4 regions of the Megamonas funiformis genome follow, and region 1 is predicted to be linked to each of the others. Evidence: riboswitches for the same ligand, from Rfam matches in the RefSeq annotation. Region 1 holds a riboswitch; each other region holds the start of a gene.
The links. A riboswitch is a leader RNA that binds a small molecule or an ion and turns the genes downstream of it on or off. The one in region 1 is predicted to bind cobalamin.
Positions count from the first base shown of each region.

Region 2: another riboswitch for cobalamin. It lies ahead of GXM21_RS08350 (hypothetical protein); the one in region 1 lies ahead of nikB (nickel ABC transporter permease).
Region 3: another riboswitch for cobalamin. It lies ahead of GXM21_RS08380 (MotA/TolQ/ExbB proton channel family protein); the one in region 1 lies ahead of nikB (nickel ABC transporter permease).
Region 4: another riboswitch for cobalamin. It lies ahead of GXM21_RS04390 (methylmalonyl-CoA mutase family protein); the one in region 1 lies ahead of nikB (nickel ABC transporter permease).

Region 1 is NZ_CP048627.1:1,245,328-1,248,545, forward strand. Features, by position in the region: gene GXM21_RS06300 (segregation and condensation protein A) at 1-8, opposite strand, end outside; gene GXM21_RS06305 (site-2 protease family protein) at 19-645, opposite strand; gene GXM21_RS06310 (NUDIX domain-containing protein) at 686-1,231, opposite strand; cobalamin riboswitch at 1,524-1,708, shown strand; gene nikB (nickel ABC transporter permease) at 1,929-2,867, shown strand; gene nikC (nickel transporter permease) at 2,864-3,218, shown strand, end outside.
Region 2 is NZ_CP048627.1:1,641,438-1,644,655, reverse strand. Features, by position in the region: gene GXM21_RS08360 (FecCD family ABC transporter permease) at 1-421, shown strand, start outside; gene GXM21_RS08355 (ABC transporter ATP-binding protein) at 422-1,222, shown strand; cobalamin riboswitch at 1,307-1,478, shown strand; gene GXM21_RS08350 (hypothetical protein) at 1,692-2,093, shown strand; gene GXM21_RS08345 (TonB-dependent receptor) at 2,123-3,218, shown strand, end outside.
Region 3 is NZ_CP048627.1:1,648,948-1,652,165, reverse strand. Features, by position in the region: gene GXM21_RS08390 (energy transducer TonB) at 27-878, opposite strand; gene GXM21_RS08385 (ExbD/TolR family protein) at 878-1,291, opposite strand; gene GXM21_RS08380 (MotA/TolQ/ExbB proton channel family protein) at 1,288-1,896, opposite strand; cobalamin riboswitch at 2,018-2,191, opposite strand; cobalamin riboswitch at 2,339-2,510, shown strand; cobalamin riboswitch at 2,558-2,744, shown strand; gene GXM21_RS08375 (TonB-dependent receptor plug domain-containing protein) at 2,904-3,218, shown strand, end outside.
Region 4 is NZ_CP048627.1:897,504-900,721, forward strand. Features, by position in the region: gene uvrB (excinuclease ABC subunit UvrB) at 1-31, opposite strand, end outside; gene GXM21_RS04385 (NanQ anomerase/TabA/YiaL family protein) at 145-597, shown strand; cobalamin riboswitch at 852-1,040, opposite strand; cobalamin riboswitch at 1,170-1,343, shown strand; gene GXM21_RS04390 (methylmalonyl-CoA mutase family protein) at 1,824-3,218, shown strand, end outside.

The DNA of each region.
Region 1 (3,218 bases):
TGTTGCATAAAAAACTCATTAAATAATAATAGAGATAATAAGATTTAAAATGCTTATAATAAAGTTACTGATAGGGTGAATAATAAAACCCAATATTCCAGTAAAAACAAGAGCGATTAGAATAAAAAAGCTATAACGATTAATTACAGATGATTGATATTTATAAGCTAATCTACCTGGTAATAGAGAAGATAAGATTTTAGAACCATCAAGTGGTGGAATAGGTACTAAATTAAAAATAGCGAAATTTACATTATAAATAATAATTAATTGTAATACCATAACAAGCCAATGAGGAGCAAAACTATATTTAAAACAAAGAGCAAAAAATATTGAAGCTACAAAAGCTGTGATTAAATTAGCTAATGGACCTGCTAAGGAAACTTGCATTTCACCTTTACGCCAATCATCAAAATTATTTAAATTAATTGGTACAGGCTTTGCCCAACCTATTTGAGCAAAAAATAACATAATCAATCCAATAGGGTCAATATGAGCTACAGGATTTAAAGTTAATCTGCCATTCATACGAGGAGTGAAATCTCCTAAATTATCAGCAACCTTAGCATGAGCATATTCATGAACAGTCAATGCAATCAATAAACCTGGGATTGCATAAATCATATCTGGACCAAAACCAAACATTAAATACCTCCTAAATTTTTAAATAACAAATATAAATAGATTATTGTTTGCACAATTTTTCTGCCATTAAAATAGCAACAACAGATTTAGCATCAAAAATTTCACCTTTATTAACTAAATCGACAGCTTCGCTTAGTGGCATTTCTACTAGATTTATAAATTCATCATCATCAGTATGTTGTTTACCTTTTACTAAATCTTGTGCTAAATAAATATAAATCCATTCATTAGAAAAACCAACAGTAGTAGCTAATTTATGAATTTGTGTGTATTTATTAGCAGTATAACCTGTTTCTTCAGATAATTCACGTTTAGCACAAATTAATGGGTCTTCATCTACACTATCTAATTTGCCAGCAGGAATTTCTAAAGTTACTTTGCCGATAGGATAACGATATTGACGCACTAAAATAATATTACCATTTGGCAATACAGGAATAACAGCAGAAGCACCTTGATGTTTTATCCATTCACGAACAGCTTTATTACCATTTGGTAATTTTACATAATCACGCTTTACATGAAGTAATACCCCATCAAAAATATCTTCGGAAGAAACTTTTTCTTCAATTAAATCTTCATACATGAAAATCCCTCTCTTTATATTATAATATTGATAACAATTATAAATTTTATATTCATAATTATATCATCTATAAAAACAATAAGCTATGAGAAAAATAATATACAAAAGTCTATTTTAAATAGATTTTTTGTGGCTATAATTTTTAAATTTTTTTATCAATCCGCCAATAAGTTAACAGCTTTACAAAAACTATATATCTTATATAAAGTTTTTAGTAATAATAAAATTAATGAAATTTATTATAAGATAATTGACAAAGATTAACACTAATGATAACATAAAACATAAGTAATAAAATATAGATAGAATAGGTGTCTATACAGACTTAATAGGGAATTCGGTATAAGCCGGAGCGGTCCCGCCACTGTAAAGACGAGCGATTTCACAATTATGTCACTGAGAATAAATCATTTTCTTGGGAAGGCGTGAATAGCTATGACTCTAAGCCAGGAGAACTGCCTATTTAATAATCACTGTTATTACCTGCGAGCGATGGGAAGGCGATTTATACAGATATAAATATTGTATAATACTGCCTAATTCTATAAGAATTAGGCTTTTTTTCTTATATTTATAATTGTATGTTTCTCTTAAAAGTCTGCTAGCAAAGGCAGACTTTTTTTGTTTGCCTTAACGGAAGAAAGGAGAGGAGCTTTTTAATCTATAATAATGAAAAAAATAAGGAGGTTGTTTTAATTTGAAACGATTAATAAATCGTTTAATTCAATTAGTAATTACATTAATTGGTGTTAGTTTTTTAACATTTTGTTTAACTTATTTATCACCTGGTGATCCAGCAGCCATGGTTTTAGAGGCTTCAGATACTATTGTTTCTCAAGAAATAATAGAGCAAACTCGTGAAGAAATGGGACTTAATGATCCATTTCTTGTACAATATGGCAATTGGCTTTTAGGTGTAGCACAAGGCGATATGGGAATTTCTTATTCAGGAAAAAAACCTGTAATAGATAAGTTAATGGAAGGTTTTGCAGGGACTGTTTTATTAGCTTTGACTACAATTATTTTAATTATAATTATTTCCATTCCTTTGGGAATTTTTTCCGCTACACATCGCAATAGAATTCCTGACTTTTTAGTGAGAATCTTTTCTTTTATTGGTGTATCTATGCCAAGTTTTTGGGTAGGATTGATTTTATTATATATTTTTGGCTTAAAATTGGGATTATTTCCTATAGCTACTGCTAGTGTAACACCAAGTGGATTAGTGTTACCAGCACTTACTTTAGCTATCTATCAATCGGCAAAATATACTAGGCAAGTGCGTACTGTTATTTTAGATGAATTACATCAAGATTATGTAATAGGTGCTAGAGCTAGAGGATTGTCTGAAAAAGCTATTTTATGGAAACATATTTTGCCTAATGCAATTTTACCTTTAATAACTTTGTTAGGTATGTCCATTGGTTGGTTATTAGGTGGTGTTGCTGTTATTGAAACAGTTTTTGCTTGGCCAGGTATGGGGAGAATGGCAGTGTATGCTATTACTATGCGTGATTATCCATTAATCGAAGGATTTGTTTTATGGATTTCTATTGTGTATACAGTAATTAATTTTTTAGTAGATTTATCGTATACATATCTTGATCCTAGGCTGAAAAAAGGAGATTCAAGATGATTAAATTTATAAAGAATAATAAATTATTTTCTGTATATACATTTTTGGTTTTTTTAGTAATTCTAATTGCTATATTAGCACCTATTATTGCTACGCATGACCCTTATGAATCGAATATGACCAATGTATTGCAGATGCCAAGCGGTGAACATATTTTAGGTACTGATAAATTAGGTAGAGATACCTTTTCCAGAATAATTTATGGTACACAAACTTCATTATTTATGACTATTTGTTTAGTTATATTAACGGCTACTATTGGTTCTTTAGTTGGTATTTTATCAGGTTATTTTGGTGGTAAAGTAGAAATTGTATTGATGCGTTTAGCTGATATTATGTTGTCTTTCCCAG
Region 2 (3,218 bases), 400 kb from region 1:
AGTAGCTCCAGTAGTAATTATATTAATAGTATTTTTTTATACACAAAGTAAAATTTTAAATTTGATGTTATTAGGTGATGAAACAGCAATTACTTTAGGAACAGATTTGGCAAAATATAGATATGTTTTTTTATTAGGTAGTGCTTTATTAGTAGCTATGGTAGTTTTTTCAGCAGGAATGATTGGCTTTGTAGGATTAATAGTGCCACATATAGTACGTATGTTGATTGGCACAGAACATAGAATTTTATTGCCTTTTTGTGCAATAACTGGAGCGATTTTTTTATTAATAGCAGATAGTTTATGTAGAACATTATTACCAGCTACAGAAATTCCTATAGGTATTTTGATTTCTTTGATAGGAGCTCCTTGTTTTGTTTATTTAATGATAAAGAAGACATATGGTTTTGGAGGTAATTAAATGGAAATAATAAGTGAACAAGTAAAAAAGTTTATTGGGAATAAAGAAATTTTAAAGGGTATAAACATAGATGTAAAAAATAAAGAGTTTTTAGGAATAATAGGTCCAAATGGTAGTGGAAAATCTACTTTTTTAAAATGTATTTACCGTATATTGAAACCTAGTGAAGGCAAAATTTTATTTAATGGAAAAAATATAGATGAATTGTCTTTTCGTCAGACAGCATTAGATTTAGCTGTAGTAGCTCAACATAATTTTTATAATTTTGACTTTAAAGTTTTAGATGTAGTATTAATGGGTCGTTCTCCACATAAAAAAATTTTAGAAAGAGATAATGAAATTGATTATAAAATAGCTAGAAATGCTTTAGAAAAAGTAGGATTAAAAGATTTTGTTGAAAGAAATTTTACTACTTTATCTGGAGGAGAGCAACAACGTGTAATTTTAGCTAGAGCTTTAACTCAAGAAACAGAGTGTTTAGTTTTGGATGAGCCAACAAATCATTTGGATATAAAATATCAATTACAAATAATGGATATTGTAAAAAGTCTAAATTTAACAGTAATAGCAGCTATTCATGATTTGAATATAGCATCTATGTATTGTGATAGATTGATTGCACTAAAAAATGGCAAAATTGTAGGCGAAGGAAGTCCTAAAAAATTGTTAACAGAAAATTTTATTAAAGATATATATGAAGTAGAAACAAAAGTAGAAATGTTAAATAATGGTAGTATTAATATTAGATATTTACCTAATCATTGGCAGGAAAATTTATTGATGGATTATAATAAAAATTAAAATTGGATTAAATTTTTATTGACATTAACTATATTATCATTTATAATGCAAAATTGTAATAGATAAATACAATCTATGAAAAGATAAATATAGATAAAGTTAGGTGTAGCAATACTTAATAGAGAAACAGGTGTGAAACCTGTGCTATCCCGTAGCTGTAATGTGGAGCGAGTCTTAAATATGTCACTGGGAAACTGGGAAGGCAAGATGAGCGGTGAAGCAGAGCCAGAAGAACTGCCTAATTTTAGTAGCCAATAAAAGTTACTGCGAGAGACGGTATGGTGAAGAATATGTATAACTATACCTTTTTGCATACAGCAAAAAGGTATTTTTTACTTATAAATAAAACCTTTCTGTATTTTAAGCAGAAAGGTTTTTTATTTGGTTCGTTATTAAATATTAGAATATTTTTGATGATAATATTTGATAAAGCACCATAATAATTAATTAAATAGAGAGGAGGATATTTTTGAAAAGACAAGTATGTATTATTTTTTTATTATTGATAATGATTTTTCCAACAGTTAGTTTTGCAGCAGAAACTTCATCAGATACTATGATTTTAGAATGGAAAACTTATAAAGTATGGAAAGATGGAGAAAATTTATGTATGAGTGGAGAATTTGAGAATTTACGAAATGATTTGAAAATTACTAGATTAAATAATTTCACAGCTATTATTACATTTATGAATAATGATGGAACTTCTTATCAATATATAGGACAACCAGAAAAAATGCCTATGTGCAAGATAGCACCAAATAGTAAAAAAAGAATTACTTTTAATTTAGGTAAATTTGATGGTAATTGGACTGATTGGAATGTAGATGCTATTTATAATTTTTCTTATATAAATGGAGTAAATTTTTGAAATATTAATTAAGAAAGTCAGGTTTAAAAATGAGATTAAAAAAACAATATCTAGTAGCTGCTGTAATTCTTGGTATTATGAATTGGACAACATATTCCGAAGCGGCATTTGATGAAAATTTAAATGAATATACTTTAGATGCTGTAGTAGTAGAAGCGGATGCTACAAAAGATCAATTTGGTAATACTATTACAGAACAGTCTTATTATCGTACAGGTGGAGATGTAAAAGTAATTACTCGTGAAGAAATTGAAAAACGTCATTATCAAGATTTGACAGATGCTATTAAACGTATACCTGGTGTGACTTTTCAAAACCCTGGATATAGGGGCGGAGAATATGGCTATGCACCATATAATAATAGTTTATCAATTAATGGTGATTCTCGTGTAGTTGTTTTAGTGGATGGTCGTCGTGTTGATAATGCTACTAGTACTCGTTTTGGTAGTTCTAATGCTAGTGGGACTAGAACGATGGTTGATTTAAATCAAGTAGTAAATATTAATAATGTAGAAAAAATTGAAGTAATTAAAGGTCCTGGCGCTTCAGTTTATGGAGCTGATGCTACAGGTGGAGTAATTAATATTATTACTCGTAAAGGAGCAGATGAAAATCAAGGAACTATTGATCTTTCTACTGGTTCATGGAAAAAACATAATTATAATGTAACTTATTCTGGTTCTGCTGGTGATGATAAATCATGGAAATATTTTATATCATTGGATCGTGAAATGTCTGGCGATACAAAATATAAAGATGGTCTTACTGGGGGAAATTATACTTATAGGGGTACAGAATTTAAAGAAGAAGGCGCTAATATACGCATAGATAAAGATTTTAGTGATACAGAAAACCTACGTATTTGGTATAATCATAGAAATGGCAAAGATGGCTATCCAATTACTGCGCCGGATTATCGTTTTTGGAATGAAACAGAATGGAATAGAATTATTCAAGATACCGAAGATGGTAAATTTGGTAATACTACGAATCCAGGTTATAGAAATTTATTTGTATTAGATGCTTTGAGTGGTTCATATAATGCTTTTCGTAATAATGATATTGATATTACATATACATTTGATAAAGAAAATGGTATGGAAAGCTTTATTCGTTTTTATGATC
Region 3 (3,218 bases), 400 kb from region 1:
TTAGTCTATTTTTTTATATAGATATTTTATTTTAATTGAAATGTAAATTGTTGAGTAGCATAACATCTAACATCTTGTCCGTTAGTATTTTTAGCTGGTAAAAATTGCCATTTATATGCTGTATTTAAAGCTGCTTCATCAAGTGCAGAACTTCCTGAAGAAGAAATTATTTCAGCAGATTCTATACTGCCATCTTTACCAATAAGAAAACGTACTATGGATACGCCTTCAATTTTATTATTGCGTTCTTTAATAGGATACTTTGGAGTAGGACTTTTTATTATTCTGGGAGGAATTGCAGGGTTACTATAAACATTATCATCATTATCATCGTTACCATCGCTATCTCCTACACCAGAACCACTGCCTGATCCAGAACTTTCACCATCACCTGTTCCTTCACTAGAACCAGAGTCTGTACCAGCTCCATTACCAGAACCTGTATCATCATTAGTATTTATAGTAGCATTATTACCGTTATGATGATTAGAATGTTCAACGTTATTATTTATTGGTGGAGCAATTACTGCTTCCTCTGTAGTTATTTCATGTTTTTCCACTTTTTCTTGTAATTCTTGAATTTGTTCGTAAGTTACATTAGTGGTAGCTATGTCAGAATGTTGTAAAATACTATCTGGAGTTATAGGAGCTTGCTCTACTGGCGCAGGCTCTAAAGGTGGTGTATAAGTAGAGTCTGTGATATTCGCTGATGCACTGCCTCCACCACTTCCGCTTACAGAAGTTATTTCCACAATTTCATCATATTGTGGTAGAGTAGTGAATTTTAATAATCCAGTGATAGAAATAAAAAGAAATATAAATATGTGAAATAAAAATGAACCAATTATACTGATTTTCTTTCGTTTTTGTTCATCCATTAATTACCACCCGCTCCATTTGTTGCTAAACCAAAACGAGTGATACCAGCTTTTTTTAATGTATCAATAAAAGAAACTACTTTGTCATAATTAATATCTTTATCTGCTCGAATAATAATAGCAAATGATGGATTATTTTTTTGCTCTTTAGTTGCTTGCATTAATAATGTTTGAATATCTGTTTGTTGGTCTTCTAGATAAATACTACCATCATCCTTTAGGGTTACCGTAAAATTAGTTTTGTTATCAATAGCAGCAGAAGTAGCTTGTGGTAAATTTACAGGAATAGTTTTTTGTTCTACCATGTACATCGTACTAAGCATAAAAAATACCAATAAAAAAAACATAATATCAATCATTGGAATGATATTTAAATCAGGTTGTTTAGTCTCACGATAATTTCTTAATTTCATTTATTAGCACCTCTGACTTTAGCCTCAGATAAAGCAGAAAAACATTGTTCCATATTAGTGATAATATTGTTCATTTTATGTGAGAGATAAGAATGAACACATAAAGATAAAATTGCCACACAAAGACCAGAAGCTGTGGCAATTAGAGCTTCACCGATACCACCTGTAATGGCCATTGGTTGACCAGCTTGAATATTAAAAATACTAAATGTGGTAATCATACCAACAATAGTTCCTAAAAGTCCTAAAAGTGGAGCTAATGTGGTAATTACACTTAAATAACTTAATTTTTCACGTAAACGAGACATTACAATATTACCCTTCATTTCCATAAAAGCCTCAGTACGTTCTACTGTAGGCAAAGGACTTGCTTGAGTTAGAATATTAGCACAAGCTCCTTTATGTGTTTTAGCAAATTCAAAAGCTTTTTCTAGCGTTTCTCCAGATAGAATATCGCAATATTGTTTAGTAAATAAATGACCAGAATCAATAGATTTATAAAACAGATATCGTTCAATAGCAATAAAAATAATAACTAGTGAACAAATAAGTAGTGGATACATTACTAATCCACCTTTTTCAAAATACATTAATACATCAGACAAAATATTACCTCCTAAAAATAAAAATACCTTCCTAACCTGAAAAGAAAGGAAGGCATAAATATATAAAATAAATTTAAATTCAGCAATATTATATATTTTCCTATCCATGTCACTCGCAGGAATCGGAAAGATAATATAGGCAGTTCTTCTGGCTTGGAGTCATTGCATAATTTCGCCTTCCCAGTTTCCCAGTGACATAAATGAAATATAGCTCGTCCTTACAGCGGCGGGACCGCATCGGCTTATACCGATTTCTCTATTAAGTACAAAGTACACCTAAATTATGAATTATTCATTTGTTGCATAGAAGTATAGCATTTTTTATAAAAAAAAACAATAGTATTTGATAAAAGATTAAAATTAGATTAAATTTTTATTGACATTAACTATATTATCATTTATAATGCAAAATTGTAATAGATAAATACAATCTATGAAAAGATAAATATAGATAAAGTTAGGTGTAGCAATACTTAATAGAGAAACAGGTGTGAAACCTGTGCTATCCCGTAGCTGTAATGTGGAGCGAGTCTTAAATATGTCACTGGGAAACTGGGAAGGCAAGATGAGCGGTGAAGCAGAGCCAGAAGAACTGCCTAATTTTAGTAGCCAATAAAAGTTACTGCGAGAGACGGTATGGTGAAGTTTTTACATAATTACGCCTTTTGTTGATAACAAAAGGCTTTTTTGTATTTAATTTAAATAAATAGAGAAATTATATGGGGAATCTAGTGAGAATCTAGAGCTGTACCGCAACTGTGTTGGGAGCAGTATTATCAGTATCCTCTCGCAAAGGGATAATATTGCATAGATCTTAGTCAGGGCGCCATTTTTATGTTCATAATTTGCGATGTACAAATTTGAATAGTGCAAATAAACGTAGATATTATTTATATGTTTATAATTAGCACTGTTTTGTCATGCAGTTATGAAAAAAACGACTGCATATATTGTAGTCGTTTTTTTTTATAAAAACTTATATGAATTATAGATATGGAGAGTGTGAAATGAATTTATCAAAGAAAAAATTAGCTATGTGTATATGTTTAGCAACTTTAAATTTAGGCAATAATTATGTAGGAGCAACTGAAGCAACAGAAACAGTTGAACAGTTAAAATCTTATAATTTAGATGAAGTAGTTATAACAGCTACAAAAAGAGAAGAAAATTTAACGGATGCTAATGCTAACATTAGTGTAATAACAAAAGAAGATATAGAACGTATGCATTATAATACTATAGAAGAGGCTCTGCGTACTGTGACAGGTATACAATTTTTAGATTATAATTTACCTGGGTATAGTATGTCAAAAGTTAGAATA
Region 4 (3,218 bases), 350 kb from region 1:
GTAATGTATTTAATTTTGGTATGTGTACCATAAAATCATCTCACTTATAATATTAATATTTAGCTTTAATGATAAATGGAGAAGAATATTTTTTCAATATCATGATATAATTATTTTAATAAACTAAGAAAAGAGGTTATAAACATGATTTTTGGCAATCTTAAATACGCAGATAAGTATGATTTTTTGACAGAAAAAATTAAAGCTTGTTTTACTTATGCAAAAGAACATGATTTAACTGCATATGAAAAAGGTAGTTATAAAATAAATGGCGATGAGTTTTTTGTTAATATCGAAAACTATGCTACAGTAAAACGTGAAGAGCGCTTTTGGGAAGCACATAAAAAATATATTGATGTGCATATGATTATTGAAGGCAAAGAAAGTATTGATGTGAGCTTTTGCGATGATATGCAAATAAAATCATTTGACGAAAATCGCGATTTTGTGGAATTAATAGGTGAAGAAAAAGCTAATGTTAACTTAATTAACAAAGGTGATTTTCTAATTTGTTATCCAGAAGATGCTCATCGTACTGCTATTATCTGTCAACAAAGTCAAACTATAAAAAAAGCTATCTTTAAAATTAAATTATAAGAAAAAAATAGCATGCTTAGGATAATACTTAAGCATGCTATAAGCATAATAATACAACAATATAATGATTAGTTTGGAATTTTGAGCAATGATTACTTTATGTTTGCTGAAGACATAAAGTAAAACCGATAAATAAAAAACCCCTTTTCGCTTTGAAAAGAGGTGAATAGACACATTGAGTAAATTCTAAAATTTACTGTCTAATCTCCTCCCCATCGCTCGCAGGTATGGCAATTAAAATAAATTAATTGCACACGGTGATTGTTAATCAGGCAGTTCTCCTGACTCGAGTTCATTACTATATCCAAGCCTTCCCAGTTTCCCAGTGACATAAATTTGGATAAGTTCCCTCATACAGTGGCGGGACCGTTTCAGCTTAATAATAAATTACGTACTGAATTCCCTATTAAGTCCAAATGGACACCTGATTCATTGAACTATATTCAGTTCTTTTTTAGAATATCACTATATAGAATTTGTGTCAATACTCTATATAAAATAATTATCTTAAAAGTATTTTAATTTATCGTTGACAAATATATAAAATAAAAAGTATAATAAAGGCGACAAGTTGATAATGAAACCTTATAGGTGCATATTTATGCTTAATAGGGAAGACGGTTAAAATCCGGCACGGTCCCGCCGCTGTAAAGAGGAGCAAACTTCATGAATGTCACTGGGAAACTGGGAAGGCGAAGTGAGCAATGATACTGAGTCAGAAGAACTGCCTATAAGAAGCATCGTCGTTTGACCTGCGAGAGACGGGGAGAGATGTAGTAGAATGTATATGTTTTTTATACATGTAAATTCTAATTATAATTTTCTACCGTTTTTCATATATTGTTTATGAAAAGCGGTTTTTCTGTTTATAGAGATAATCCATGAAGATGGCTCATGATTATCTTAAGCAAGTGCCATCGATGTATCATATTAATTTGTTGTAAATTATGTTTAATTTACTGAAAAATTTAATCATTATTATGATTAGCATAAATACTTGAATAATTTAATAAAAATGGTAAATAATATTTGGGGAATATATATTACCAATCCAGCCATCACTAAATTTAGTGATGGCTTTTTTATAAATTTTATATTTAATATCTAGGTAGGAGGAACTCGAACCATTTATTAGATATATAAGAGTATTTATTAACTATTCAATAATAGTATTAAATTATCCCCTTAAATGAAAATGCAGAAGTAGAGAAGGGAAATTATTATATATGGAACAAGATAAAACACTTGGCGAAGAAATTCGACAAGAAGAACAACAAGAACAAGATATTCCTGCTGTTACTTTTGATGAGTTTGAAATTCCTTCATATGAAGAATGGAAAGAAGCTGTAGTGGCATTATTAAAGGGAAAACCTTTTGAAAAAAGTATGTTTACTAAAACTTATGAAGGTATTACATTAAACCCTATTTATCGTATGGAAGATTTAGAAGGGTTAACTCATAATAAGACTTATCCAGGAATGGAAAGTAATTTACGTGGAGCTAATGCTAGTGGTTATATACATAAACCATGGACAATAGCTCAAGAGTGTGATGCTAAAACTCCTAGTGAAGCCAATGAAATGGTAAAATATGAATTATTAAAAGGTTCAACAGCTGCAAGTGTAGTTTTGGATACAGCAACACGTAAAGGTTATGATGTAGATACAGCTAATAAAGAAGAAATCGCAGATATTGGTGTTTCTTTATCGACTTTATCAGATGTAAATAAATTATTAGATGATGTTGATTTAGAAAAATTTGAAATTGATATTTATGCAGGTGCTTCTAATATAGCATTACTTTCTGCTGTTGCAGTGGTGTGTGAACAGAAAAAATTATCACTAAAAAAACTTCATGGTGCTATTACAGCAGATCCTATTGGAGAATTAGCTTTAGATGGAAAGCTTACACGACCTCTTGATGAATATTATGATGAAATGGCTCATAGTATTTGTTGGGCAGAAAAATTTGCACCAGAATTAAAGACTGTAGTAGTAAATACAGATGTTTATCACAATGGTGGTGCAAATGATATCCAAGAAGTAGCATATGCCATGAATGAAGCTGTAACATATATGAAATCTATGGAACGACGTGGCATTGATGTGAATACTTTTTGTCGTCATTTACGTTTTCATTTTAGTATAGGTGCAAATTTTTTTATGGAAATTGCTAAATTACGCAGTGTGAAAATGATTTGGGCTCAAATTGTTAAAAATTGTGGTGGAGATGATATAGCTCAAAAAATTAATATATATGTAAGTACATCGTCTTTTTGTCAAACAGTATATGATCCTTATGTAAATTTACTTCGTGCAGCTACACAATCATTTTCTGCTGTTGTTGGTGGTATGGATGGTATGTTTGTAAAACCATTTGACCATTGTATACGTCCTAGTGATGAATTTTCTCGTCGTATTGCACGAAATATTCAAATTATGGAGCAACATGAATTTAATTTTATTCAACCAATAGACCCTGCTGGTGGTAGTTGGTATCTTGAACCATTGACAGAAGAGTTTACTCAAAAGGCTTGGGCAAAATTTCAAGAAATTGAAGCTCATGGTGGTTTAATAAAAGCTTTAGAAAATAATACTGTGCAGATAGCTATTAATGAAGTA